Regions from separate parts of the Viridibacillus sp. NPDC093762 genome, predicted to be linked through region 1. Evidence: predicted binding sites of a transcription regulator. Region 1 holds the regulator's gene; the other holds the start of a gene.

Region 1 (15,441 bases):
GTTGATGCAATGACTTACACAGTTTACAAAGAATCTGGTTTCCCTAAAAACCGCGTTATCGGTCAATCGGGTGTTCTTGATTCAGCTCGTTTCCGTGCATTCATCGCGGAAGAGTTAAACATCTCAGTTAAAGATATTACTGGTGTTGTACTTGGTGGTCATGGTGACACTATGGTTCCACTTACTCGCTACTCATTCGCTGGTGGTATTCCACTAGAAAAACTAATTGCTCCAGAGCGTTTAGAAGAGATCGTTAATCGTACTCGTAACGGTGGTGCTGAAATCGTAAACCTTCTTGGTAACGGTTCTGCTTACTATGCTCCAGCTGCAGCATTAGTTGAAATGGCTGAAGCAATAATTAAAGACCAACGTCGTGTATTACCATCAATTGCTTACTTAGAAGGCGAATATGGTTACAATGATATCTACCTTGGTGTACCAACTATTCTTGGTGCTAACGGTATCGAAAGAATTATTGAATTGGATTTAACAATTGACGAAAAAGAGGCTTTGGATAACTCTGCAGAAGCAGTTAACAACGTTATGAAAGTTCTTGCTTAATATCCTTTTAAACGAGCAGGTTTTTACCTACTCGTTTTTTTTATAAAAAAATTCAGATAATATGATATTGTATACAATCATACTGTCTTTTTTTACTGATTATTGTTACTATTGAAATACCAAATTATTTAAGGGGGAATAATGTGTTACTTGGCAAGAAGAGAAAGTTAGGTAGAAAAATTCAAGAGTTGTCTGTTGGCGAATCATTACAGCTAACGGAGAAAATCGAAGATAAAGACTTACTATTATATCTCGGCTTAACCAATGACAGTAATCCTCTATACATACAACATGAATTTACCTCACAGACTAGTTTTCAAAAACCTGTAGTACCTACAATCATGTTGAATGGTGTGGTAACATCAGCTATCTCAAAATATATTCCGGGTCCTGGTTCTTATATTACTTCGCAACAATTTGAATATCCGCAACCGGTATATCATTATGATACGATTCATATTTTACTTGAAGTAGCCGAAGTGGATATTGAGCTTAATGAAGTAACTGTGAATATTGAAGGACGCAATGATGAAGGCCTACTAGTGATGCAAGGTAAAATGACAGTAAATCCGCCGAATCGTGAACAAGATGATTCTGCAAATAAGAAAGAAGAAATCTAGTAGCAAAGGTTTGAAATGGGGGTTTCAAATCAATTGCGGGGGAAAAAACATGACATATAAAATACTTGTAGTAGAAGATGAAATTTCAATTGCAACATTATTACAATACAATCTCCAACAGGCAGGATATGAAGTAGTGATTGCAAACGATGGGAAAGAAGGCTTACACAAAGCGATTTTGGAAAAGCCAGATTTACTTTTATTAGACTTAATGTTACCTAAAATGGACGGCATGGAAGTTTGTAAAGAGCTACGTATTAAGAAAATCAATACACCAATTATTATGTTAACAGCAAAAGACGATGAGTTCGATAAAGTACTTGGTCTTGAGCTTGGAGCAGATGATTATATGACAAAGCCATTCAGTCCACGTGAAGTAATGGCTAGGGTTAAAGCTGTTTTACGCCGTTCTAAAGTGACAGAAGTAGTGATGGAAGAAAAGGAGCATGTTGAACAAACGTATTCATTTGGACAACTGCAAGTATTACCTGATCGGTTTGAAGCTTTCTTAGGAGAGGAAGTATTAGAATTCACTCCAAAAGAATTCGAACTTCTTGTCTATTTATTAGAAAATAAAAATCGTGTGTTAACACGCGATCAGCTATTAAGTGCTGTGTGGAATTATGATTTTGCAGGAGATACGCGGATTGTTGATGTACACATTAGTCACTTGCGTGAACAAATTGAAGAAAATAGTCGTAAACCAAAATTCATTAAAACAATAAGAGGGTTAGGCTATAAATTCGAGGAGCCGAAGCTATGATGAAATCTCTTAAAGTTAGGTTGCTCATTTCTTTTGGATTTCTGTATGGTACAGCGTTAGCTGGTCTTGGTTTTATACTAGGCCAGCTTTTTCCTGTATATGTAGAGGATTCTATACGCTCTAATTCCATTCGATCACATGAAAATATTTTACGTGCAATAGAAAAGCAAAGTATTGATTTAACTGTAGATCAAGAACAGTCTATAATAAATGCCCTACCGCTTGATTTTGGCGGAAATGAATTAGCTGATATACGAATTCGACTATGGATTATGCTTATTGTCACTTTGATAATAACCTTTATACTACTTATGGTTATTACTTCACGCTTGATAAAGAATTTGGCTCAGCCTATAGATAATGTAACAAATACAGCGTTAGAGTTGGCAAAAGGAAATTATCGTGCAAGGGCATATGAAAATGTAGAATCACCAACGATACAACTAAGTAATGCGGTTAATATTCTTGCTCGGAACTTGCAAGATATTATGATGATTCGCGAGATGGAGCAAGAACGTCTAAAAACGCTAATAGAAAATATGGGTAGTGCACTTATAATGATTGGCAAGGAAGGGCATGTATCTATTGTAAATAAAGTGTTTTTGGAATTATTCGATGTGCCTCATGATACAGTCTATAAACAGGTTTTCCGCGAATTAGGATTACCGAATGAATTAGAGCAATTTGTCGATCACGTCTTTATGACAGAAATAACATACCGTAAACAAATGCAAATAGAAATCCAACAAGAATTCCACCATATGGAAGTATATGGAGCTCCGGTAATAGGAGAACACGGTCACTGGCTAGGGATTGTAATTATCATGCATGATATTTCGGAATTGAAAAAGCTAGAGCAAATACGTAAGGATTTTGTAGCAAATGTATCGCATGAATTACGTACCCCTATTACATCGATAAAAGGCTTTTCTGAAACATTATTAGACGGTGCTTACAAAGAACAAGGTACATTATTGTCCTTTTTAGAAATTATTAATAAAGAGAGTAATCGCCTTCAGATGCTTATTTTAGATTTGCTTGAGTTATCGAAAATTGAAAAGCATGGTTTTACTGTCAACATTGCTCGTACAAGTTTAAAGGATGTAATTGTAAGGGCGACTGAAATGACAGTGCCACGTCTTGAGGAAAAAAACATATCTTTCGAAGCGGAAATTGAGCAGGATGTTGTAGTTGAAGGAGATGCAAATCGACTAATCCAGGTAGTGATGAATTTAATGACAAATGCGACTACTTACTCGCCAGAGAATACGAAAATTAAAGTAAAATTATATGAACAAAACAAAAGTGGTGTCATTGAAATAATCGATGAGGGAATTGGAATTGAAAAACCTGAAATCCCAAGAATTTTTGAACGTTTCTACCGTGTCGACCGAGCACGTAGTCGTAATTCTGGTGGAACAGGTCTTGGTCTTGCAATTGTGAAGCATTTAATAGAGGCGCACCACGGTAAAATTCAAGTGGAGAGTGTAGTTGGTAAAGGAACGACAATGCGTGTTATTTTGCCAGAAAAACAACCAAATTAACACAATGTTTACAATATATATATATACTCTTCATAATCCTTTGTTAATATAATATTCGAAGCCCCCTTCAACCAGTGTTTTGGAAGTGAGAATCTAGGTTTACCCTAGATTCTTTTTTTAGAATTTAAAAAGCAGAATACAGTGATTTAATAATACGAACATTTTTTCGTATTTGTATCAGTCGTCATTTTCCTTTCTACTTACACGCGTGGTAAGATAGAAGGGAGAGACGGCTTTTTGACGTTTAGGAAAAAAGAAATTCCGTGCATAATAACATATAAAGAAAACAGCTCAAAATAGAGAAAAAGTAAGAGGAGAATATATATATGACAAAAGAAAAGTTACTACTTTTAGATGGCAATAGCTTAGCATATCGAGCATTTTTTGCATTACCATTATTAACAAATGATAGCGGTATTCACACAAATGCCGTTTATGGCTTTACTACGATGCTACAGAAAATATTAGAAGAGGAGAAACCAACGAAAATGCTTGTTGCATTTGATGCTGGTAAAACGACGTTCCGTCATTCTACATACGGAGAATATAAAGGTGGACGTCAGAAAACACCACCTGAACTTTCAGAGCAATTCCCATATTTGCGAAAATTATTAGATGCATATTGTATTAAACAATATGAACTAGAAATGTACGAAGCAGATGATATTATCGGTACTTTAAGTAAAAAAGCTGAAGAACAAAAGCTACAAGTAATCGTGGTTAGTGGAGATAAAGACTTAACGCAGCTTGCATCAGATAATACAACTGTCTATATTACACGTAAAGGCATGACGGATATTGAAAAATATACACCGGATCATATTCAAGGGAAATATGGCTTAACGCCAGAGCAAATTATTGATATGAAAGGTCTTATGGGTGATGCATCAGATAATATACCTGGAGTACCTGGAGTCGGTGAAAAAACAGCCATCAAATTATTAAAACAATATCCAACAATCGAAGAACTATATGAAAATGTAGAACAAGTGAGTGGTGCAAAGTTAAAAGAAAAACTTACGACCAATGAAGAGCAAGCGAAAATGAGCAAACAGTTAGCGACGATTGATCGTCAATCACCTATTACTATTACACTTGATGACTTAGTGTACGATGGTCCAAATGTAGATGAGTTGTTTTCTTTATGGCAAGATTTATCTTTTAAATCTTTAATCGAAAAAAGTGAGTTTCAATCAGAAGCAACAACAACAAAGGAACTAACTTTCTCTATATTAGAAGATGTATCAGCAGATCAGTTACAAGATGCGATGGCTGTACATATTGAACTTGCTGATGAGCACTATCATACTTGCGACAGATTTGGTATTGCATTAGTGGACGACAAGCAAGCATATTATATTCCTTACGACAAAGCAATGGCTTCAGCATCATTAAAAGAATGGTTAGAAGATGCTTCAAAGCAGAAGTATATGGTTGATTCAAAAGCTGCGCAAGCCGCTTTATTACGTGATGGTATTAAATTAGCAGGAGTGGAATTCGATATGCTCTTAGCGGCATATATTGTGAATCCCGCTATACCTTCTGATGATGTTGCAACGATTTCAAGAGAATTTGGGTATACTGATGTATTATCCAATGACAATGTATATGGTAAAGGTGCAAAGAAAGCCACTCCGGCAATAGAATCTGTGGCGGAGCATGCTTGTCGTAAAGCCAATGCTGTATTCATTTTGCAGCCGAAATTAGAACAGCTTCTTCGAGAAAATGAACAATTTGAGCTGTATAAACAGTTAGAGTTACCACTTGCTGCCATATTAAGTGAAATGGAAAGCGAAGGTATTACAGTTGATCGTGAACGACTCGTTGAAATGGGGCATGATCTAACAACGAAACTAAAAGCAATTGAAGAAGATATTTATTCAATTGCTGGTCAAGCCTTCAACATAAATTCACCGAAACAACTCGGGGTTATTTTGTTCGAAAAATTGGGCTTACCTGTGATTAAGAAAACAAAGACAGGTTATTCAACAGCAGCGGATGTATTAGAAAAACTAGAGCCAGAACACGAAATTATTCGTCATATTTTACAGTACCGTCAGCTTGGGAAATTACAATCAACATATATAGAGGGATTATTGAAAGAAATTCACGAAGAAGATCAAAAAATTCATACAAGATTCCAACAAGCGTTAACATCAACAGGTCGCTTAAGTTCAACAGATCCAAATTTGCAAAACATTCCTGTAAGACTTGAAGAAGGCCGTAAAATTCGCCAAGCATTTGTTCCATCAAATCCAGAATGGCTCCTTTTTGCAGCCGATTATTCGCAAATTGAGTTGCGTGTATTAGCTCATATGTGTGGTGACGAAAACTTAATTAATGCATTCCAGAATGGTTTGGATATTCATACAAATACAGCGATGAATGTATTTCACGTAGCAGAAGAGGAAGTAACGTCGGATATGCGTCGTGCAGCAAAAGCAGTTAACTTTGGAATTGTTTATGGAATTAGCGATTATGGTTTATCTCAAAACTTAAATATTACACGTAAAGAAGCAGCAGATTTCATTGAACGTTATTTTGCTAGCTTCCCAGGTGTACAAGACTATATGAAAAATATAGTGGAAGAAGCGAAGCAACATGGTTATGTGACCACTATTTTAAATCGACGTCGCTATTTGCCAGACCTGAAAAGTTCAAACTTCAATTTACGTAGCTTTGCGGAGCGTACTGCAATGAATACACCAATTCAAGGTAGTGCAGCCGACATTATAAAAAAAGCAATGATAGATATGGCAGCAGCGTTAAAAGAACAAAATTTACAAACGAAAATGCTTCTACAAGTGCACGATGAGTTAATTTTCGAAGCACCAAAAGAGGAAATTCCAATTCTCGAAAAATTAGTTCCAGAAGTGATGGGGAAAGCATTTGAACTAAATGTACCACTTAGAGCCGATTTTGCATTTGGTCCAACTTGGTATGATACAAAATAAAGGGGTGATCGCATGCCAGAATTACCAGAAGTAGAAGGTGTTGTGCGTTCATTACAACCGTTCGTTACGGGTAAAACGATTCATCATGTGACAATTTCAAAGGTTATTAAACAAGCGAAAGAGCAAGGTAAAGAGTGTATTATAAAAGTAGTTGATCCTAATTATTTCCAACAAGCGATTGAAGGAATGACTATTACAAGCATTGAACGTCGCTCAAAATATATATTTTTCCACTTGGAGAAAGAAGGAAATCCATATTTGCTCGTCAACCATTTAGGTATGACGGGCGCATGGTTCCATGTAACGCAACTTAGTGATATTACAGAAGAGAAATTTCTAAAGCATGCGCATGTTTTAATTCAATTCGATGATGAAAATTGGCTTGTCTATTCGGATATTCGCCGTTTTGGAGAAATGCGCTTTTTACATGAGCTAGCAGAGCATCCACCACTACTTGAAATGGCTCCTGAACCTTTTTCAGATGAAGCGCTATCTCATTTTCTTGAGAAAGCAAATTTAACGAAGTATGCAAATAAGGCAGTTAAAGAAGTGATTATGGATGGACACGTGATTGCAGGTTGCGGGAATATATATGCAACAGAAGCGCTGTTTAAAATGAATATTCATCCAGCTCGAAAACTGTCACGAATTAGTAAAGAACGTAAAATTAAACTTTTTGAGACAATTGTTCATATTTTGCAAGAAAGTATTGATGTTGGTGGTTCGACCATTTCGGATTACCGAAATATTAATGGTGAAGCGGGTAGTATGCAACGTCGATTGAAGATGTATGGGAAAAAGACTTGTCCGTCTTGTAATGGAGATACTAAACAAAAGATAATTGGTGGCAGAAACTCAGTTTATTGCCCAAATTGCCAACATTAAAGGTGTGATATAGATGATTATTGGATTAACTGGAAGTATTGCGAGTGGTAAAAGTACAGTAGCAGAAATGCTAAAAGAGTTAAATTTACCTATTATAGATGCTGATTTAGTAGCACGTGTAGTAGTAGAACCTGGAACAAAAACACTAAAACAAATAGTGGAAGCATTTGACGAAGATGTATTGCTAGATGATGGGACGCTTAATCGCCCTAAACTAGGAGATATTATCTTCCAGAATCCTGCAGCCCGTAAAACGTTAAATGATATTATTCATCCGGCTATTCGTAGTGAGATGCTTCGTCAACGTGATGAACTATTAAAAAATGGTGCAAGCAATGTCGTAATGGATATCCCATTATTATTTGAAAGTCGCCTTCACCATTTCGTTGAGAAGATTTTAGTTGTATCTGTCACAGAAGAAACACAATTAAAGCGTTTAATGGAACGAAATAATTTATCTGAAAAGGATGCTAAGGCGAGAATTAGTTCTCAATTACCGTTATCAGAAAAGGAAAAAGGCGCTGATGCGGTTATATATAATAATAAATCTCTCGAATCAACGAAAGAACAATTGCATAAAATATTATGTAAGTGGAATGTAATCACTTAAGGTATTTTTGAAAAATCTGAATTGAATAACTTTTAAATGTTCCTCATAATAGGTTTTACTTTCCTTAAAATGTGTTATACTAATTTTCGAATTAATAAAATAAGTATAACGCAATTACAGGAGGATATTATTCATGACAGTTTCTATTGCTATTAACGGATTTGGCCGTATTGGCCGTATGGTGTTCCGTCAAGCGATACTTCAAGATGATTTAAATATTGTTGCAATTAATGCTAGTTACCCGGCTGAAACGTTAGCACATTTGATTAAGTATGACACAAATCACGGAAGATTTGATGGGGATGTTCAATTTGAAGAAAAAGCCCTAATCATAAATGGTAAACGTGTTGAACTTATTAGTGAACGTGATCCTTTGAACTTACCTTGGAAAGAAATGAATGTTGATATCGTTATTGAAGCAACAGGTAAATTCAATGCTCGTGAAAAAGCAGCATTGCATCTAGAAGCAGGAGCTAAAAAAGTTATTTTAACAGCACCTGGGAAAAATGAAGATGTAACAATTGTAATGGGTGTTAATGACGAAAAATTAGACCTTACAAAACATGATGTAATATCAAACGCAAGTTGTACTACAAACTGTCTTGCGCCAGTTGCAAAAGTATTGAATGATACTTTTGGCATCGACAACGGTTTAATGACAACTGTGCATTCATATACAAATGATCAAAAAAATATTGATAACCCACATAAAGACTTACGTCGTGCTCGTGCTTGTGCGGCTTCAATTATCCCTACTTCTACAGGAGCTGCCAAAGCTCTAACTCTAGTATTACCAGAACTAGAAGGTAAGTTACATGGTATGGCGCTTCGTGTCCCAACACCAAATGTTTCATTAGTAGATTTAGTAGTAGATTTAAACAATGATGTTACGGTTGAAGAAGTGAATGAAGCGTTCAAAGCAGCATCAGTTGGTTCACTAAAAGGCATATTAGACTTCACAATGGAACCTTTGGTATCCGTGGATTTTAATACGAACCCAGCGTCAGCTACAATCGATGGCCTAACTACAATGGTAATTGGTAGTCGTAAAGTGAAGGTGCTTGCTTGGTACGACAATGAGTGGGGTTATTCAACACGCGTCGTAGATTTAACGAAAAAAGTTGCAGCTGCTCTAAAGGCTTCTGTAAACGTTTAATTTTAATAATAAGGCCCTTTCTAGTAGTGTACTAGAAAGGGTTTTTTAGTTTAAGGGTAGAAAAAACATCATATTAATGTGAACATATGTCTGTTTTTTCTGTTAGTATCGACCTTATATTGGCTAAAAACAGTATCTTTATCACACATCTGAGAATTTCCACTGCATTTTTTCGATTTTTTAAGGCATTATTTGATATAATAGATAAACTAAAATGTTTTGCAATCAGGAGAGAAAAAATATGAAATGTCCAGCATGTCAGTTTAATGGAACAAAGGTTATTGATTCAAGACCAGTAGATGACAATAAAGCAATCCGTAGACGCCGAGAATGTGAATCATGTGCATATCGTTTTACTACGTTTGAAAAAGTAGAAGAAATGCCATTAATCGTCGTGAAAAAAGACGGCTCACGTGAGGAGTTTAGCCGTGAAAAAGTTTTGCGAGGTCTTATCAGAGCGTGTGAAAAGCGACCAGTAGCCCTTAATCAATTAGAGGAATTAGTATTTGCTATAGAACAAGATCTACGTAGAATCGGTAACTCAGAAGTGAAAACAGAAGATGTCGGGGAAATGATTATGGATCGACTTGCGAAAATTGACGAAGTATCTTATGTAAGATTTGCTTCTGTATATCGTCAATTTAAAGATATTAATGTCTTTATTGATGAATTAAAAGAATTAATAGAAAGACAATCCGATGACAAGTAAATGTGATATGGAGGACGGTGATCGTGGTGCATTTATATAAAGAACTACAGCCCGTTGATCGATTGTCCATTCGAATGCCATTTCCCGTATCTAGCTACGATCGCCAACTTATTACTCTGTTATATCAGCCTTTAATAGGTGCTGAGCCCATTAGCTTATACTTTATGCTTTGGGCTGAAGGGGAGAGTACGACTGAAGCTGAATTATCACATTACCATTTGATGAACTCACTTGATATGCCGATCGCAAAGATTTTCGAGTCGCGCATCGCATTAGAAGCTATTGGTTTAATGCGCACTTGGCGTAAAGATTCTGAGGATGTACGTTCATTTATGTACGACGTGATGCCGCCTTTAGAAGCATCGGCTTTTTTTAATGATCCTTTATTATCCATGTTTTTATTTAGCAAAATTGGTGAACAAGCCTATAGACAATTGCGCCAACGTTTCGTTCAGAAGGGTCCATCAAATGATGGCTATCAGGAAGTGTCAAGAACATTTACAGATGTTTATCGTCCTGTGCAGCATCATTTACCTTCCTTTGAGAATGAGCAGACAGTTAAGGGAAAAGAGAAACCTAAAGAACTACCATTTAACTACGAGGACTTTGATTTTTCTTTACTTAGAGCTGGATTGTCAGAACAACTTGTACCATCTTCAGCGCTTACAGCTGAAGCGAATTCAACAATTGCAAAGTTAGCTTTTTTATATCATTTAACACCATTAGATATGCAAAAAGTTGTTATGCTTGCTCTAGATGATCATATGACGTTATCCGAGTCAAGATTAAAGAAATCAGCAGCTGATTATTACAAATTGACTGTTTCAACAGAACCACCTGCAATGCAACAAGCTTTCCAATCGGTCGTTAATGATGCAGACAAAAATAATACAAAAGAGCAAGCATTGCAGACTAAGGAAGAGTTATTGATTCATTATCTAGAAACAACCGCTCCAATTGATGTCTTGCGTGATATTGCAGATGGGAAAGAACCAATTCCTGCTGACATTCAGCTTGCTCAAAATCTTGTTCTGCAATATCAAATGCCAATTGGTGTTGTAAATGCCTTGCTTCAGTATGTTCTTTTACGTACAGACATGAAGTTAACTAAAAACTATGTCGAAAAGATTGCCTCTCATTGGATTCGAAAAGGTGTTAAAACGACGAAAGAAGCAATGGACTTAGCGCGTAATGAGCATAAGCAGTATATGGAATGGAAAACAGCTGAGCAAAAACCAGCAACGAAAAAACGATACAGCGGTGGTCGGGAAGAAAAAGTGCCTGACTGGTTTAAGAAAAATAAAGAAAAGAAACCTCAGAAAGAAGCTACTATGAAAGAAACTTCAAAAGAAGTAACTAAGAGTGATACCGATTTTGAAGAGGAAAGACGTAAAATTCTAGAAAAACTAGGAATAGAAGAAGGGCAGGTGGATTCACATGGAACCGATTAATAATCAACTTAGAAAAGTGATGGATTCACAAACTTTTCAAGAACGATACGAGCAAATGAAGCGAGAAATTCTTGAAAATAAAGGTGTCCAGCAATTTCTAGCTGACAATGATCAAGAAGTAAATAAAGATATGGTAGACCGTGGTCTCGTTAAACTATATGAGTATACTGGTCAACAACATGATTGTGATGCATGTCCATCCGTAGTAAAATGTCAAAATGCATTAAAGGGATTTATACCGAAATTGTCTATTATTCGTGATTCAATAGAAGTCGAATATACACCGTGCCAACAAAAACGCATGGAAGATGAGCGTCGTAAAGCGGCCTCTATGATTTCGAGTATGCATATGCCAAAAGAAGTGTTAAGAGCGACAATCAAAGATTTAATGATTGATGACCATTCACGTGTGAATATCGCCAATAGAGCAGCAGATTTCGTTCGTGAATTTAAAGAAACGGGTGAACTTCCTCAGAAAGGTTTTTATTTATACGGTGAATTTGGTGTCGGTAAATCTTTTGTATTAGGGGCTATCGCCAATGAACTGGCAACTTTACAAATCAAATCGGTTGTAGTATTTGTACCCGAATTTTTACGTGAAATGAAAGGTTCGATCCAAGATCAATCTTTACAAGAGAAAATCGATTTTGTGAAAAAGGCACCTGTTTTAATGCTAGATGATTTAGGAGCAGAAACGTTGTCGAGTTGGACGCGTGACGAAATTTTAGGAACAATCTTTCATTATCGAATGGCGGAGCAATTACCGACATTTATCACATCTAATCTTGGATACGATGAATTAGAAGACCATTTAGCATATAACCAAAAAGGTGATCGTGATATGTTAAAAGCTTCACGAATTATGGAACGTATTAAAGCTTTGACGACGCCAATTCGAATGAGTGGGCAAAACAGAAGAGATCAGAAATAGTTACAATTTTTTGTACGACTTTTTTTCCTACTTGATTTTAAACTTAATCGAGCGTATACTTTCAGTCATAATATAAAAAATGCTTTGAAAAGGACAACAATTTTTTGTACGACTTTTAGAGAGAGAAGCCTAGGCTGGAAGCTTCTTAGTACGGCAACTCATTTACCCCCTTGGAGCAGCGACAGTGAATGTACTAGTAATTGTCGACGGTAACGGCCCGTTAGCCGATCGAGAGCTTCGTCTATACCTGCATTCTATTAAGTGCGGGCAGTAGAAGGAAGAAGGGTGGAACCACGAGAATACAGCCTCGTCCCTTTTGGGATGGGGCTTTTTTGCGTTTTCAACTAAATGCTGAAGCGGCCCGTTTCAAGGAACACAGTCTAAAAACGCCACGTCCTGTTGCAACGACTGTGTGACCCGCTACGTGCGGTCCTAACCTCTCGTAAGGCTAAAATAAATACAATTAAAAGGAGATCACAAAATGGCAGACATGATTAATTTAAAATTCCCAGATGGCGCAGTAAAGGAATTTGCAAAAGGTACAACAACTGAAGAAATTGCACAATCAATTAGCCCAGGACTTCGTAAAAAAGCAATCGTTGGTAAATTTAACGGACAATTAGTAGATTTAACAACACCTCTAGAAGAAGACGGTGACATTGCAATCGTAACACCTTCAGATGCTGATGCATTAGAAGTAATGCGTCACTCTACAGCTCACCTTTTAGCGCAAGCTGTAAAGCGTATGTTCCCAGGTGTAAAACTTGGAGTAGGTCCAGTAATTGAAGGTGGTTTCTACTACGATATCGACTCACCAGAACCAATCACTGCTGATGATCTTCCAAAAATCGAAAAAGAAATGAAAAAGATCATTTCTGAAAACATCATCATCACGCGTCAAGACATATCACGTGATGAAGCAATCGAGCGCTTCACTGCAATTGATGATGAATATAAATTAGAACTTATCGAAGCTATTCCTGCAGATGAGCAAGTGTCGATCTATGAACAAGGCGATTTCTTCGACCTTTGCCGAGGTGTACACGTTCCATCTACAGGTAAAATTAAAGAATTTAAATTGTTATCAATCGCCGGTGCATACTGGAGAGGTAACTCAGATAACAAAATGCTACAACGTATTTACGGAACAGCCTTCTTCACAAAAGACGATTTAAAAGCACACCTTCAAATGTTAGAAGAAGCAAAAGAACGTGATCACCGTAAAATTGGTAAAGAACTTGAATTATTCACTACTTCTCAAAAAGTAGGTCAAGGACTACCTTTATGGTTACCAAACGGTGCAACAATCCGTCGTACAATCGAACGTTATATCGTAGACAAAGAATTATCTCTTGGTTACAAACATGTGTACACTCCGGTGTTAGGTTCTAAAGAACTTTATGAAACTTCTGGACACTGGGCACACTATCAAGATGATATGTTCCCACCAATGGAAGTAGATAACGAAACATTTGTATTACGCCCAATGAACTGTCCACACCATATGATGGTTTATAAATCGTCAATGCACTCATATCGTAACCTTCCATTACGCATTGCTGAACTTGGTACAATGCACCGTTATGAAATGTCAGGTGCTGTATCGGGACTTCAACGTGTACGTGGTATGACTCTAAACGATGCGCATATTTTCGTTCGTCCGGATCAAATTAAAGAAGAATTTAAACGCGTCGTAGAATTAGTGCTAGGTGTTTATAAAGACTTCGACTTAAATGATTACTCATTCCGTCTGTCTTACCGTGACCCAGCAGATACTGAAAAATACTTTGATGACGATGCAATGTGGGAAAAAGCACAAGGCATGCTAAAAGAAGCAATGGATGAGCTAGGCTTAGACTACTTCGAGGCTGAAGGCGAAGCAGCATTCTATGGTCCAAAACTTGATGTACAAGTAAAAACTGCAATCGGTAAAGAAGAGACTTTATCAACAGTTCAACTTGACTTCTTATTACCAGAACGCTTCGATTTGAGCTATGTTGGAGAAGATGGTAAACCACATCGTCCAGTTGTTATCCACCGTGGTGTTGTATCAACAATGGAACGATTTGTAGCTTTCTTAATCGAAGAATACAAAGGTGCATTCCCAACTTGGTTAGCGCCAGTACAAGTAGAAATCATCCCTGTATCAAACGAAGTTCACTTTGACTATGCAAAACAAGTAGAAGAAAAACTTCAAGCTGCAGGCTTCCGTGTTGAAATGGATGATCGTGAAGAAAAACTTGGCTACAAAATCCGTGAAGCACAAATGAAGAAAATTCCTTACATGCTTGTATTAGGTGATAAAGAATTAGAAGCAGGTAGTGTAAACGTCCGTCGCTATGGCTCTCAAGACTCTGAAAGCATTGCGATTGAAGATTTCTTAGCGAATTTAAAAGCTGACGTTTCTTTTGAATAAGTAATATCTAATATTAAAAAGGTGGCTGGGACATTAATGTCCAGTCACCTTTTTGTATGTTCTTAATTCTAAAAAATATCATCTGCTATTTTTTGATAAAACCTTTGCTTTGAGTTACCTTATTTCCTTATTTAAATACAGAATACGCCAAATTTAGAAGTTGAGATTACTTGATGTATAGATGATACTAGAAAAGTAGTTATTGCATGTAATTACAAACCATTTGAGTCTAAGGAGGAATTTATCCATGGGTGTACAAAGCGAATTTAATATGCCGTCTATTAATTTATTTGGAGCTGGGACAATTCGAGAAGTAGGTAGTCGTTTAAAGGGCTACAACGTAAAAAAAGCACTTCTTGTAACAGATGAGGGATTACACAAATTAGGTTTATCCGAAACACTAGCAACAATTATTCGTGACGCTGGTGTGGATGTAGCAATTTTCCCTAAAGTCGTACCAAATCCAACGGATATTAATGTAGCAGAAGGATTGGAAGTATACCAAAACGAACGCTGTGATGCGATTGTGTCATTGGGTGGAGGTAGTGCACATGATGCGGCTAAAGGCATTGGCATTGTAGCAACGAATGGTGGTAAAATTTCAGATTATGAAGGTGTCAATTTATCAAGTAATCCTTTACCAACATTTATTGCTGTTAATACAACTGCTGGAACGGCGAGCGAAATGACGAAGTTCACCATTATTACAGACACTACAAGAAAAGTGAAAATGGCGATAGTAGATAAGCATGTTACTGCACTTGCATCGATTAATGATCCTGAGTTAATGGTTGGTATGCCTCCACAATTAACTGCGGCTACTGGTCTTGATGCACTAACA
Region 2 (15,441 bases), on a different contig from region 1:
CTTCTATCCTTGGTATGAAGAAGCAAATAGAACTTTTCATCAACGACAGGAAATTGAATGGGAGCTATTTACGTATGATTTGCAATCGTATTTGTTGGATATAAAAACGATTGGCGTAGGTGCAAATGCAAATTTACACATTGGAAAGGGTAATCGAAGTTTCTCTATAAATAGGTCGAGTGCTGTAGTACGTATGCAAAAGGAAGGGCAAGGAAATGAGCCAATGCTGATGAATGTCTATGAAATACAGTTTTTTATTGATGCAAACCGTACAACATTAACAACAAAAGTATTGTTTACAAATGGCTTAAGGAAGGAGAAAGATTTTGTTATTTCGTATGTTAAAGAATGAAAAAGGAATGCTTCTTCCAATAGCGATGATTCTATTGTTTTTTTGTACGAGTTACCTTTTGAGCACTGTGATGTCTTATGAATCTCATTTTCGAACGTATAATTCATTGGAATCGGCGTATGTTCGTGCTACTATAAATAAAATACAAGAAATTGAAAATAGCACAGAGTAACAGTCGTCGTTGATGAGAAGGTGAAAAAATGAGAAAAGTATATTTAGTAGGGTTTATGGGTTGTGGTAAAAGCGCAATTGGTAGACGTTTAAGCTACTATCTGAAAATGCCCTACTATGATATGGACCAAGAAATTGTAAGAAGAGAGAAAATGACGATTCCTGAAATATTTGAAAAATACGGAGAAGAGCACTTTCGTCAACTGGAGACGGATTTTTTACGGAATTTCCGAGATGAGTTTTGCATCATTTCAACAGGTGGTGGTGTAGCGATGAATCCTCAAAATCGTAGAATAATGCGTCAAACTGGACTAGTCCTTTTTTTAGATGCGACATTCCCAGATATTTGGAAGAGGATCCATAAAGATAAAAACCGTCCAATCGTCCAACGTTCTACAAAACAAGAATTAGAAGATTTATTTTATAAACGCCGAAAATTTTATAGAGAAGCTACACATATCACAATTCGAACAGAAAACCGTTCACTAAAACAGATTGTTGAATATACTGCTTTTCAAATAAAACGTCTAAAAGGCGAATGAAATATTAAATCACACTAGTTAATGTTCGTTTATAAACTATTTTATAAAATTTATTGCATGATACCCCTATTCAATGTTAGGATATAGACGAGACGTATTGTTGTAGAACAATGACATGGAAATACTACCAAGATTCCATCTTGGGCGGATGATTGTACGGGGAGAGAACGTCTGGAGACGTCGCCGAAGGAGCAAATAACAAAAGTTATGAATCTCTCAGGCAAAAAGACTCGTACGGGACGCAACTCTGGAGAGAGCTGTATTGATTACAGCCACCAAAGAGGACAGCCGTAATGGTAAAACTTTCAGGTGCATGGACAGAGAATCCTAATTATAGGATTTCTCTGTCCATTTTTTTGTTCTAAACAAATGAGGAGGAAGATTAGTGGCTAATGAATTAAAAAGAACGCCTTTATTCGAAGAGTATTCGAAGTATGGTGGGAAAACAATTGATTTTGGTGGTTGGGAATTGCCTGTTCAATTTTCTTCTATTAAAGCCGAGCATGAAGCAGTTCGCACAAAAGCTGGACTATTTGATGTATCTCATATGGGTGAAATCTTCGTTGAAGGTTCAGAAAGTTTAGCATACTTGCAAAAGCTTGTTACTAATGATGTATCGAAAATTGCCATTAACCAAACACAGTATACTGCGATGTGCTATGAAAATGGTGGCGTTGTAGATGACTTACTCATTTATAAATTAGCAGAAGATCGTTATTTATTAATCGTTAATGCGTCGAATATTGAAAAAGACTTTGAGTGGATGAAGACGTTATTGTCAGATGATGTGAAGTTAACAAATGCATCAGATGAATACGGTCAATTAGCATTACAAGGTCCACTTGCAGAAAAAGTATTACAAACATTAACTGAAACACCGTTACAAGACATTAGACCATTTCGTTTAGAACAAAATGTATCGATTGCAGGTTATGATACGCTTATTTCTCGTACTGGTTACACAGGCGAAGACGGCTTTGAAATTTATGCAGCACCTGAAGCAATCATTGCTTTATGGGGCAAAATCCTAACAGCAGGAGAAGCTGATGGTGTAGTACCATGTGGTTTAGGTTCACGTGATACATTACGTTTTGAATCTTGCTTACCACTATACGGCCAAGAATTAACAAAAGATATTTCACCTCTTGAAGCGGGTATTAATTTCGTTGTGAAATTAAATAAAGAAGTAGATTTCGTTGGGAAATCGGCATTACAAGCTCAAAAAGAAAATGGCGTACCACGTAAGAGTATTGGTATCGAAATGATTGATAAAGGTATTCCACGTCACGGTTACCCAGTGTTTAAAGGTGATACTCAAATTGGTGAAGTAACAACTGGTACACAATCACCATTAACAAAACGTAATATCGGTTTAGCATTAATTGATAGTGAGTATACGGAGCTTGGGCAAGAGCTTGAGATTGAAATCCGTAACCGTCGCTTAAAAGTGGTTACTACTGCAACACCATTTTATAAACGCCAAAAATAATTTTCATGAAGAGAGGGTTTTTTCGAATGAAGCATCGGTACTTACCTATGACTGAGCAAAATCAAAAAGAAATGCTAAATGTAATTGGCGTCTCTAATGTTGATGAATTATTCTCAGACATCCCAGAAAAAGTTCGTTTTAAAGGAAACTACAACATTAAACCTGCAAAATCTGAATCAGCATTGTTAAAAGAGTTAGCACAACTTTCTAAACAAAATGCAAATAGCGATGATTATGCATCATTCTTAGGTGCAGGAGTTTATGATCACTATAAACCAGTTATTGTTGATCACGTTATTTCACGTTCAGAATTCTATACAGCTTACACACCTTACCAACCTGAAATTTCACAAGGTGAATTACAAGCTATTTTCGAATTCCAAACAATGATTGCAGAATTAACAGGCATGGATTTAGCAAACTCATCTATGTATGATGGAGGTACAGCACTTGCTGAAGCTGGTATGCTTGCAGCGGCACATACTCGTCGCAAAAAGCTTTTAGTTTCTGGTGCGGTTCATCCAATTTCACATGACGTAGTTAAAACATATGCTCTTGGTCAATCAATTGAAGTTGTAAATGTTCCTTTAAAAGATGGTGTCACTGATCTTGATGCGTTAAAAGAATTAATCGATGCAGATACAGCTGCTGTGATGGTTCAATATCCTAACTTCTACGGTCAAGTAGAGAACGTACAAGCAATTGCAGACTTAATCCACGATGCAAAAGGCTTATGTATCGTATCTTCTAACCCATTAGCACTTGGTATTCTAACACCTCCAGGTAAAATGGGTGCGGATATTACTGTCGGGGATGCTCAACCATTCGGTATTCCTGAAAGCTTTGGCGGACCACACTGTGGTTACTTCGCTGTTACAAAAAAATTAATGCGTAAAGTACCTGGCCGTTTAATTGGTGAAACAATTGATGATGAAGGTCGTCGCGGTTATGTATTAACTTTACAAGCACGTGAGCAACATATTCGTCGTGAAAAAGCGACTTCTAATATTTGTTCAAACCAAGCGTTAAATGCACTTGCAGCTTCAGTTGCAATGACAGCTCTAGGTAAAAAAGGTGTGCAAGAAATTGCTACTCAAAATATTTTAAAAACCCACTATGCTAAAGAAGCTTTTGAAAAGGCAGGTTTCACTGTAGCTTATAAAGGCGCACATTTCAACGAGATTGTTGTGAAGTGTAAATCATCTGTTTCTACTATTAATAAGGGACTTTTTGAAAAAGGCATTATTGGTGGCTTTGATTTAGGTAAAGTAGATGCAGCACTTGAAAACCATGCACTAATCGCTGTTACTGAACAACGTACAAAAGAAGAAATCGATGCACTTGTGCAAGAAATGGGGGCTCTCCATGCATAACGATAATCAACCACTTATTTTTGAACTATCAACAGAAGGTCGCGTAGGCTATAGTTTATCAGAGCTTGATGTACCAGCAGTAGATTTAGCTGCTATCTTACCAAGAGAATTTATTCGTACAGAAGAAGCGGAACTTCCTGAAGTATCAGAGCTTGATATTATGCGTCATTATACTGCGCTATCACGCCGTAACCACGGTGTAGATTCAGGTTTCTACCCACTTGGTTCATGTACAATGAAATATAACCCGAAAATTAATGAATCAGTTGCACGTTTTGCAGGATTTGCTAATATTCACCCATTACAAGATGAGTCTACAGTACAAGGTGCACTTGAGTTGATGTATGATTTACAAGAGCATTTAATCGAGATCACTGGTATGGATGAAGTAACGCTTCAACCAGCGGCTGGTGCACATGGTGAATGGACTGCATTAATGATGATTCGTGCATTCCACGAAGCAAACGGTGACTTCCAACGTACGAAAGTACTTGTGCCAGACTCTGCTCACGGTACAAACCCAGCATCAGCAACAGTAGCAGGTTTTGATACAGTAACTGTGAAGTCTGATGACAACGGTCTTGTAGATTTAGAAGACTTACGTCGCCTAGTTGGGAATGATACAGCAGCACTTATGTTGACTAACCCAAATACATTAGGTCTTTTTGAAGAACATATTCTAGATATCGCTGAAATCGTTCACTCGGTTGGCGGTAAAGTATATTATGATGGTGCAAACTTAAATGCGGTTATGTCTAAAGCACGTCCTGGTGATATGGGCTTTGACTGCGTTCACTTAAACTTACACAAAACTTTCACTGGTCCTCACGGTGGTGGTGGTCCTGGTTCAGGTCCAGTTGGCGTAAAAGCAGACTTGATTCCATACCTTCCAAAGCCAGTATTAGTGAAAACAGAAGAAGGCTATCACTTCGATTATGACCGTCCACAATCAATTGGTCGCGTGAAGCCGTTCTACGGTAACTTTGGTATTAATGTTCGTGCATATACTTATATCCGTTCAATGGGTCCAGATGGTCTTAAAGCAGTAACTGAAAATGCAGTAATTAATGCAAACTATATGATGAGAAGATTAGAGCCATACTTTGATCTACCTTACAACCGTCATTGTAAGCATGAGTTTGTATTAAGTGGAAGCCGCCAGAAGAAACTTGGCGCTCGTACACTTGATATGGCAAAACGACTGTTAGACTTTGGCTACCATCCACCAACAACTTACTTCCCATTAAATGTGGAAGAAGGTTTAATGATTGAACCAACTGAAACAGAATCTAAAGAAACACTAGACGCTTTCTGTGACGCAATGATTCAAATTGCTAAAGAAGTAGAAGAAACACCAGAAGTAGTACAAAATGCACCACATACAACTGTTATTGGCCGTCTTGATGAAACAAGAGCAGCTCGTAACCCAGTGTTACGATACGAAAGAGAAACAGTAGGAGTATAATATATTCGTATATTGAAAACCTCTAGCACTTTGCTAGGGGTTTTCTCATGATTTGTATATAAATAGCTTAATGAAAAGATCATGTTAGTTATGGAAAAAATCGCTTGGACATAGACAGATGACTTTAAAATTGCTATGCTAACATAAATGCAGTATGAATCAATGTGTGAAAAAAGGGGAGTTTTCATGGCTTACTTTAAAAGTATTAATGATACAACTAATGATCAAAATGACTTGCTAAAATCCTTAGAAGAGGATTATCAAGAATATACGGTTGATGAATTAATTTCTGAATTGTACATAAAGCAACAAAAAGAACAAAGTACCTTAATCTATTTCACTCCAGATGCGCATACAAAGGCGCTAATGGAATACGAAAAGAAAATCATTTATGATTTGCTACATAAACATGGTTTAACGAATCTACAAATTTTACAAGAAATCAATAAGCAAAAAACGGTTATAGATTAAAACAGTAAGTATAGAATTCAAACCTGTTTACTGCATATGAAACCTCTTATATTAAGTAATGCAATATAATTATCTCATTACTAATATAGGAGGACTTGACATGAAATAATAGATTAAAAGAATGAGATACTTAAGGTATAGTTTGGCGAAAAGTCAAGATGAAAGTCTAAACAATCAAATAGAACTTCTTCAAAGAATCATTGTGATTGTATTTATTATTAGAAATCAAGTGGGCGTATAGATGATAGGCTGGAATCCGATAAAGTAGTAATTAAGGTGAAAGAACTATCAGATAAAGGTGAAAATGCCCTACTAGTATGCAATACTTAAAGGATTTTGATTGTAAGGAGGAAAGTACCTAATGGCAATCAATAAAATAGATGAATATTGGTATACATATGCTAAAGAAAATGAATTAGATATGGCAACTCCAGAGTCATGGATGTTTGGAGATGGCTCCAAAGAAATGGCGGATGATTTAGGGAGTTTAGTTGTGAATGGAATCAAAACAGCAACATGTGCTGCGCATTGTGTATATGAACTTGAAAAAGAAGAAATTCAAAAAGTTGGACAGTATGATATTGTGTTAGATGGTAACAATGAACCGTTAGCAATTATAAAATATACAAAAATCGATTTGGTGAAAATGAATGAAGTAACAAGTGATTTTACAAAGGCTGAAGGTGAAGGAGATTTAACCTATGCGTATTGGTATAGGGAGCATGTGAAATTTTTCACTTGGGAGCTCAATCAGTATGATCTTACCTTTAGCCCAGACTTATTACTTGTTTGTCAAACGTTTCAGGTAATGGATGTTTATCAAGATAAGGTATAAATAAGAAAAATTAGAACCATTTAATGAAGATATTAAATACTATTCGTAAAAAAATACTCTCCCTGAGATTGAGTCAATCATTCTCTAGGAGGGTATTTTTTTAGAACCCTATATTTACTTCATTTCTTTCCCATTCATTACGGAAGGCTTTTTTACGTTGTTTTTGTAAATCTTTAATACATTTCTCATAATCGAGTTTTTTATCATAATGCCAATTTAGAGCGACTGACATATATAATTCATTAAGTTGTGACATAGAAAGTTCTTTTGAAAGTTTAGCAGCATCAATTAGCTCGTCTTCTGTGAATATATGCTGAATATCTAATTTGCGTAAATATGTCGCACGTATTTCAGTTGTAGGATTCATAATCTCGTATGCTCGATCAAACCTTCCTGCACGGTTGATTAAAGCTGGATCGATGCGATCAGGATAATTGGTCGTACCAATTAAAAAAATACCTTCACGTGATTGTGCACCGTCGAGTGTATTTAAAAATAATGAACGTGTATATTCAGGCATAGAATCAATATCTTCAATAACGAGTATTGCTGGAGCTAAACTTGTTACCATACGGAAGACCTCTTCAATGGACTCGCTTGATGTATGCTCAGTTATTTGCCAATACACAACAGGAGCTGTTACAGAACCTGTAATGGACTTTACAAGCGTAGTCTTTCCGTTTCCTGGTGAGCCATATAATAAGATTCCTCTTTTATAAGGAAGGCCGTAATGTTTGAAGAAATTGCCACCCTCCTTGAAAAACTCATCAATTGAACGGAAAATCTCTTGCTTAAGTGAAGGTTCTAAGAAAACATCTTCTCTTGTAATTTGCTTACCTTCGCCGTAACTCCGTCGTTTAATACCATCATGAACATCAACTAAGTAGGTGACAGTTTCCATCAACATTTGACGTAACTGTTCTTGAACAGCTTCTATAAAATTCATCATTTTCTCCGCACTTGTTGTAAAATAGAAAAACTCTGGCCACTCTGAATCGGAGCGGAATACAGGAATCTGTGTAATAGCGACTTCATAATCAGGGAAGTAGATTAAAGAATTACTAAATGTCTTAATTGATTTTAACTGATTATCTAATTGATCTTCTGAGACAGAATTTAAAACAATGCTAGGTAATGAGGCATATATATAACTCAAATTTTCATAGCGGATTAATTCCTTTTCCATCATTTCTAGTAAATGATGATGAAATTGTGAATTATTTAGTTCGACAGTCACACCACGAAAATTAGCAGGGTGTACTTCATTTAGTTTTTTTGAGATGCGCTCAAAGACCGCTGATACATCTGCATAGTTAGGGATGTCTTGTCGCAAATCTTCGTGAAATGTATATAAGAATTTTGGCATTATATCCTCCTTTATGGACGTTATTAATTTATAGATAAAACATATATAATTAAGAAAAAATAGAGTCATTTCTGTTATAAATAGAAATGACTCTTTTTTATTTGCAACGCAATCAAATTATTTCACTTTGATTTTGCCTGTCCAATTTTTGTATCCACCTTGTAATTGGTATACTTGATCGTAGCCTTTTTTCTTTAATAACATAGCAGCACGTGCACTACGTCCAGCATTTTGGCAGTACAAGTAAACAGGTTTGTCTGGGCGAATTTCTTTATAGCGTTGACGAAGTTGTGAGGTTGGAACGTTACGAGCGCCTAGAATATGACCACCGTCAAATTCTTTTGGCTCACGCACATCTATTAATTGTGCTTTACGATAACCTTCAATAAATTCTTCTTGTGTTAAAGTTGTAACTGCTTTTTTGAAACGAAGAGCGTTTACTAAAGCGTATACAATCACCACAAATAAAACAATTGCTAATGTATATAACCAACTCAAATCGTCTTACCCCTTTCTATCTACAGTAATATTATAAAAGAACATGTAGCGATAGTCCAATGAGTTTGTTAAAATAGATAAGTTGATTATAAGGAGGAGACCAAATGAAAACAACATGGTATTTTATTAATTCAGGTCCTTGTAGCCCTGCATTCAATATGGCATTAGATGAAGCACTCCTACATTGGCATAGTAAAGGTTTAATTCCACCAGTAATACGATTTTACGAATGGAATCCAGCAACACTTTCTATTGGATATTTTCAACGTGCTGAAAAAGACATTGATTTTGAACAATTACATAAATTAAATGTTGGATTTGTACGCCGTCCTACTGGCGGTCGTGCAGTCTTACATGAACATGAACTAACATATAGCATCATTGTTAATGAAGACTACCCAGACATGCCTAAAACGGTGACTGAAGCTTATAGAGTATTAAGCGAAGGCGTATTACTAGGTTTCCGAAACTTAGGGTTAGATGCTTATTTTTCAGTTCCAGATTCAGAAGAAAAACGAGCAGATTTGAAAACTCCGAAGAGCGCGGTTTGTTTTGATGCGCCAAGTTGGTATGAATTAGTAGTAGAAGGTAAGAAGGTAGCAGGTAGTGCACAAACGCGACAAGAAGGTGTCATTTTACAACATGGAGCGATATTAATCGATCTCGATGATGAAAAATTGATTTCTCTTTTTAAATTTCCATCGGAAGCTTCAAAAGAGCGTATGCGCAAACATTTACCACAAAAAGCGGTAGCTATTAATCAGTTAGCACAAAAACCTGTCGATGTTGAGACATGTATATCTGCTTTCCGCAAAGGATTTGAGGACGGGTTAGACATAGAACTTGTACCGTACACGTTAACGCAGGAACAAATGGATTTTGTTAATAATTTAGCAAAAACTCGCTATGAAAGTGATGAATGGAATTTTAGAAGATAGTAGTCTTTTTGACTTATTTTAGTTTTACAAAAATCGAAAAATCGCTTCCAATGTTGTTAAATCAACATTTTGCTCAAAATCACCTTGTTTGCTTTTTTTATCAATATATAGTATCGTAATGTCTTGAACAAACACTATATATAGTATTTAAAGCGCGATCTAAATAGGGAGGCGAATGATAATGGTACTTGCTTCACAGCATCATAATCAGACGATTAATGTACAACAATTAAATAATGATATTCAACAATTTCCACAAGTTCATGCCATCACAGAGGACATGCATATAACACATAAAGGTGTGTCTCGATTAGTCATGATAGACCGTTATTCTTTTAAAGATACGGAAAAGAAAACGCTAAAAGCAGGGGATTTTGTTGTTTTAACGGTCAAAGCTGACCCTAAATTCCCAGCACGTGGTCTTGGTTATATCGTTTCAATTAATACAGAAAAGAAAACAGCTGAAGTGCTGATTGAAGCAGATTATAGAAGTGCTATTGATGATGATTCTGAACAACAATCAGGAATTGTCACACGTTCTTTAGACGTTATTGAGAAGCCTCTTGAAGTCTTTTACGAACAAATTGCGAAACGTAATGCAACTGGCTTAGCAGCCGTTGAAAAAACAGAAGAAAAACGCCAAGAATGGTATGAAAAATTCTACGAACAATTAGTGAAGTTAAACTTTATTCCAGCGGGACGTGTTATTTACGGAGCAGGCGCAGGAACAGATGTTACTTACTTTAACTGTTATGTAATGCCATTTGTAGCAGACTCTCGTGAAGGCATTAGTGATCACCGTAAACAAGTAATGGAAATTATGAGTCGCGGTGGCGGTGTAGGAACTAATGGTTCTACATTACGTCCACGAAACACGCTTGCTCGTGGTGTAAACGGTAAATCATCAGGATCTGTTTCTTGGTTAGATGATATTGCTAAGCTGACTCATCTTGTTGAACAAGGTGGATCACGTCGTGGTGCGCAAATGATTATGTTAGCAGATTGGCATCCGGACATAATTGAATTTATTATTTCAAAAATGCAGAATCCTCGTATTTTACGTTTCTTAATCGAAAATACAACGGATGAAACAATCCAACGTCTAGCAAAAGAAAAACTAAAATTCAAACCTTTAACGCAACAAGAAGAAGCGATGTATCAAGGTATTATTAATTATAAAACTATCCCTGGTGTCGGTGGTTTTAATGAAGCGATTATTCGTGATGCTGAGACGAAATTACGTGATGGCGGAACATACAGCGTACATAACGCTGAATTCCTAACTGGTGCGAATATTTCTGTTACAATCACAAATGAATTCATGGAAGCTGTAGAAGCTGATGCTGAATTTGACTTACGATTCCCAGCGGTTGAATCATATAATGCTGAAGAAATGAAAATCTATAACGATACATGGCATGAAGTTGGCGATGTTCGTGAATGGGCTGAAATGGGACATGCTGTACGTACGTACCGAAAAGTAAAAGCACGTGAACTTTGGAACTTAATCAATATCTGTGCAACTTACTCAGCAGAACCAGGTATTTTCTTCATCGACAACGCAAACGACATGACAAATGCAAAAGCATACGGCCAGAAAGTTGTAGCAACAAACCCATGTGGAGAGCAACCACTTGCGCCGTATTCAGTATGTAACTTAGCAGCTGTAAACTTAGCGCAATTTGCTCAAAAAGATACGAAAACAGTAGACTTTGAAGCGTTGAAAGAAACAGTTCGTGTCGGAGTACGTATGCAAGATAACGTAATCGATGCTACACCTTATTTCCTTGAAGACAACAAAGTACAAGCATTAGGTGAACGCCGTGTTGGACTAGGTGTTATGGGAATGGCTGATTTACTTATCTACTGTGAAAAAGAATACGGTTCTGAAGAAGGTAACATCCTTGTTGATGAAATCTTTAAGACGATTGCGACAACAGCTTATGAAACTTCTACTGAACTTGCAAAAGAACGAGGTAGTTTTCCATTCTTAACAGGAGAAACAGAAGCTGAAACATTATCACTTCGCAAACGCTTTACAGAAACTGGCTTCATGCAAAAAATGCCTGAGCATATCCGTGAAGCAGTACTTGAAGGCGGTATTCGTAACTCGCACTTACTAACTGTAGCTCCTACAGGTTCAACTGGAACAATGGTGGGGGTTTCTACTGGATTAGAACCATACTTCTCATTTACTTACTACCGTAGTGGTCGTCTTGGTAAATTCATTGAAGTAAAAGCTGATATTGTACAAGAATATTTAGCTGCTAACCCAGATGCAGATGAAGCAAACCTTCCTGAATGGTTTGTAACTGCCATGGAATTAGCTCCAGAAGCTCATGCAGATGTACAATGTATCATCCAACGCTGGATTGATAGCTCAATCTCTAAAACAGTAAACGCACCACGCGGTTACACTGTGGAGCAAGTACAGAAAGTGTACGAACGCTTATATAACGGTGGCGCTAAAGGCGGTACAGTTTATGTAGATGGTAGCCGTGATTCACAAGTATTAACTCTAAAAGCAGAAGAAAACGTTATGGACGAGGACACTCTACAAGAAGAACAAGTGACTGAAAAACGTCCAGTTGTTTTAATCGATACAATTCAAGATTTACGTTCAACAAACGTAACAATCGGCTCTGAAGTCGGTAACACATGCCCAGTATGTCGCAAAGGAACAGTCGAAGAACTAGGCGGCTGTAACACATGCACTAACTGTGGAGCACAACTTAAATGTGGTCTTTAAGTCACTGAATTTGAGCTACTAACGAGCGCGAAAACGGTTATTTTAGATAACACTTAAAATCATAACAACCATTAAGGACTCCCATTCATTAATAGATGAAGAGGGAGTCTTTTTTTTGATTGAAATTCAGTTTTATGAATAGATCTAGTAAAACCATGTAAAAAAGCACCTGGAATTTTTAACGTGATTCTGATTATAATGCAGATAAAAGAAGTTCCTGGAAGTTGTAGGTTAGGCGTATTATGTTTAAATGAGAGAAAGATGTAAATAATATTGCTATATTATCTGGAGGGAAAATAAACATGAATATTACCGTGGAAAATAAAAAAGACACGCCAAAAAATAAATACAACAATTTTTTGGGGAAATAGTAATAAGTAATTAATATAAATACTTTGTTTGTAGAAATTAGGAGGGGTTATATGAATATACTATGGGATTTTGATGGTACTTTATTTGATACATATCCAGCGTACACAGAAAATTTATATAAAATATTGAATGGGACAGTTGCTCGAGAAGATATTTATCGCGAATTGAAGATATCGGCAACACATGCATTTAAGTATTTCGAATTATCAGATGAACAAATAAAAGAGGTTAAACAGCTTAATCTAGACTTACCACCAAGCAGTATAAAGCCGTTTCCTAATGTTGAGAGAATTTTGCTATTTGCAAACAAAAATGTAATTATGACCCATAAGGAGCGAAAACCGGTTTTGGATATTCTTCAATACTATGGTTTTGAAAACTACTTCATTGAAATTGTCACTGTTGATAATGGTTTTCCACGCAAGCCAGATCCAACTTCTTATCAATATTTACATAAAAAATATGATTTAGATATAGCGATTGGAGATAGGGAACTCGATTTAATCCCTGCGAAGAAAATAGGGATGATGAGTTGTATGTATGGGGGGAGTTGTGAAGCGGCAGACTTTCAAATATATGATTATGATGATTTTTTTGATGTAGTAAAATTAAACAGTTAAACGTATTTTTTAATTTCCCATCTATGTGAACATTCATGATAAAATGAAGACAATTTGTTAGGAGTGATCATGTGGGTAATAAAATTGCGGGTATTTTCTTCCCGGCGTTTGCGATGTTAGGTGTTATCGCGATGACTTTAACAGGAGCTTTTGGAAATGAAGAAGCAAATAAATCCTATTTCCTTCTTAGCTTAGTCCTTGTTTTTCCTTTAACTTTTTTAGTGCAGGGAATTTCATGTGCTCTAAATAATATTAATCCATGGATTGCATTAGCAGTTTCTTATATTGCTTTTATCATTATCCTCTTTACGGTATTAAACAGCTCTGCATGGGGATATGGTTTATATTTTCTTGTCTTTTGGGTAATAGGTTACTTTGGAGTAAAAGGAATTCAAAAGCTTCGCGCTATTAAAAACAAATAAATCTGTGCAAATTCTGCACAGATTTTTTTAGTTATTATAGGCATGTGCACAAATTTCTTCACTATGTTTAGCCTTTTTAAAGGAACTTACAACTAACGGATTCTCTTTGCAAAATTGAATGATTGCTTTATTTTCTTTATGTAGGCCGTAATAATAAGTAATTTGCGGTTCATCTTTAAATTGTAATTGAAAGAAGCCGCGATAATAATCCTTGTGTACTACCTGTTTAGGTTCTATGTAACCAGAATTATCCGGAACTATCATATCGGTTGTAATGTCGTTTCTTTCCATATGTTTTTTCATATGATATTGAACTAAAAGCATCGTATAAGGATTGCCGTTTTTAATAATATAAATATATAAAAAAGATAGACTACTAATTAATATAAAAACAGCAGAAATAACAAAAAGTCTTTTCTTCAATAGAAAGAACCTCCTCCATTAAAATATACCAATTAAATCCATTTGTGTAAAATGTCATTTTATCTATAAAAAGAAAAACGTAGAAGAGCTTACTGAGCTCTTCTACGTTTCTGTTAGTTTATTGTTATATTTTTAGGGTCTTTCTCGATTTCTAATAATTTATTAAATGAAGCGATAGCAACTTCTACTTGATCGTCTTTGGGTTCTTTTGTTGTAAGTAATTGAAGCCATAAACCAGGATAACCTAAATAGCGAAGTACTGGTATATTCCGACAAGCATTAGTCCATTGCAGTACTTCAAAAGCGACTCCAAGTACGACTGGAATTAATAATATACGATCTACAATACGTAGCCAGAAAGGATCAGTTGGTACTAGGAAGTAGATGAACATACCTACGATAACTGTAAATAACATAAAGCTACTACCACATCTGTAGTGTAAACGTGATTGCGCTTGAACATTTTCTACTGTTAAAGGTAGACCGTTTTCATAACAATTGATAACCTTATGTTCAGAGCCATGGTACTGGAAAACACGTTTAATAAGTGGAGTAAGTGATACAAAATAAATATAACTAAGTAGCAATACTAGTTTGAAACCACTCTCTAACAAAATTTGTGCGGTTTTTCCTGGAAGCCATGTATGGAAAAGCTGTGCCAAGAATACAGGAATTAATGTGAAAATAAATTTACCAAATAGGAATGAAAGTACGCCAATTGCAGCTACGCCTAAAATCATTTGGAGCTTCGAGCCTTCTTCTGCAGATTCTTCAACTTCTTCGCCTGGATTGACATCATAGCGATCACCTGCAAATTGCAAATGCTTGGAGCCGATTGCAGCAGATTCAATAATAGCTACTATCCCTCTAATAAACGGAATCTTCTTCAGCCTTTGAAGCGCTGGCTTTTTTTCTTTTTTAACATAGAAATACTCTATTGAGTCATCATTACGGCGAATAGCGGATACAGTATGTTCTTTACCGCCCATCATTACGCCCTCAATCAATGCTTGCCCCCCGTAAATTGGAGTCTGAGGTTGATCCTTCACTTGCCACACCGCTCTCTTTTTGTATATTCAACTGTTCTTATTGTACTAAAAATTATAAAAAAGCTCTAGGAAAAGAATAGCTTTTGAAAATGAGGCAATGCTTGTAAAAAAGGAGTGTTGTGTTTTGAAAATTCAGGTCTTGTTTTGGACATCCATTTTAAGTGCAGTGTCGTTCACTGTTTGTCTACGATTACTACAAATATTTTCAATCATTCATTGGAGTCCAATCGGTTGGTCTAAGCGATGGCATTTGTTTAGTGGGCATACGCCATTATTTAAGTGGACGACATTAGTCATTATGTTGTT

What was found. Region 1 encodes NrdR, which represses ribonucleotide reductase genes. Its sites were predicted from a motif close to AACACNATATATNGTGTT; they were not measured.
Region 2: ACQKM9_RS10655 (vitamin B12-dependent ribonucleotide reductase) is a predicted target of NrdR. The motif match lies at 9,631-9,648, and genes of this name have one in related genera.

Annotation. Positions count from the first base shown of each region.
Region 1 is NZ_JBNNUK010000003.1:166,734-182,174, reverse strand. Features, by position in the region: gene mdh (malate dehydrogenase) at 1-561, shown strand, start outside; gene ACQKM9_RS06330 (MaoC/PaaZ C-terminal domain-containing protein) at 705-1,181, shown strand; gene ACQKM9_RS06325 (winged helix-turn-helix domain-containing protein) at 1,231-1,944, shown strand; gene pnpS (two-component system histidine kinase PnpS) at 1,944-3,488, shown strand; gene polA (DNA polymerase I) at 3,815-6,442, shown strand; gene mutM (bifunctional DNA-formamidopyrimidine glycosylase/DNA-(apurinic or apyrimidinic site) lyase) at 6,455-7,327, shown strand; gene coaE (dephospho-CoA kinase) at 7,341-7,937, shown strand; gene ACQKM9_RS06300 (glyceraldehyde-3-phosphate dehydrogenase) at 8,071-9,093, shown strand; gene nrdR (transcriptional regulator NrdR) at 9,335-9,802, shown strand; gene ACQKM9_RS06290 (replication initiation and membrane attachment family protein) at 9,826-11,253, shown strand; gene dnaI (primosomal protein DnaI) at 11,240-12,184, shown strand; T-box leader at 12,260-12,502, shown strand; gene thrS (threonine--tRNA ligase) at 12,666-14,600, shown strand; gene ACQKM9_RS06275 (iron-containing alcohol dehydrogenase) at 14,848-15,441, shown strand, end outside.
Region 2 is NZ_JBNNUK010000007.1:18,951-34,391, reverse strand. Features, by position in the region: gene comGF (competence type IV pilus minor pilin ComGF) at 1-352, shown strand, start outside; gene ACQKM9_RS10700 (shikimate kinase) at 553-1,065, shown strand; glycine riboswitch at 1,214-1,307, shown strand; glycine riboswitch at 1,311-1,388, shown strand; gene gcvT (glycine cleavage system aminomethyltransferase GcvT) at 1,451-2,554, shown strand; gene gcvPA (aminomethyl-transferring glycine dehydrogenase subunit GcvPA) at 2,581-3,927, shown strand; gene gcvPB (aminomethyl-transferring glycine dehydrogenase subunit GcvPB) at 3,920-5,392, shown strand; gene ACQKM9_RS10680 (hypothetical protein) at 5,579-5,863, shown strand; gene ACQKM9_RS10675 (ASCH domain-containing protein) at 6,225-6,698, shown strand; gene ACQKM9_RS10670 (ATP-binding protein) at 6,799-8,064, opposite strand; gene ACQKM9_RS10665 (rhodanese-like domain-containing protein) at 8,182-8,562, opposite strand; gene ACQKM9_RS10660 (lipoate--protein ligase family protein) at 8,667-9,500, shown strand; gene ACQKM9_RS10655 (vitamin B12-dependent ribonucleotide reductase) at 9,676-12,249, shown strand; gene ACQKM9_RS10650 (HAD hydrolase-like protein) at 12,672-13,241, shown strand; gene ACQKM9_RS10645 (hypothetical protein) at 13,313-13,663, shown strand; gene ACQKM9_RS10640 (DUF3139 domain-containing protein) at 13,691-14,086, opposite strand; gene ACQKM9_RS10635 (DUF1385 domain-containing protein) at 14,200-15,078, opposite strand; gene ACQKM9_RS10630 (hypothetical protein) at 15,260-15,441, shown strand, end outside.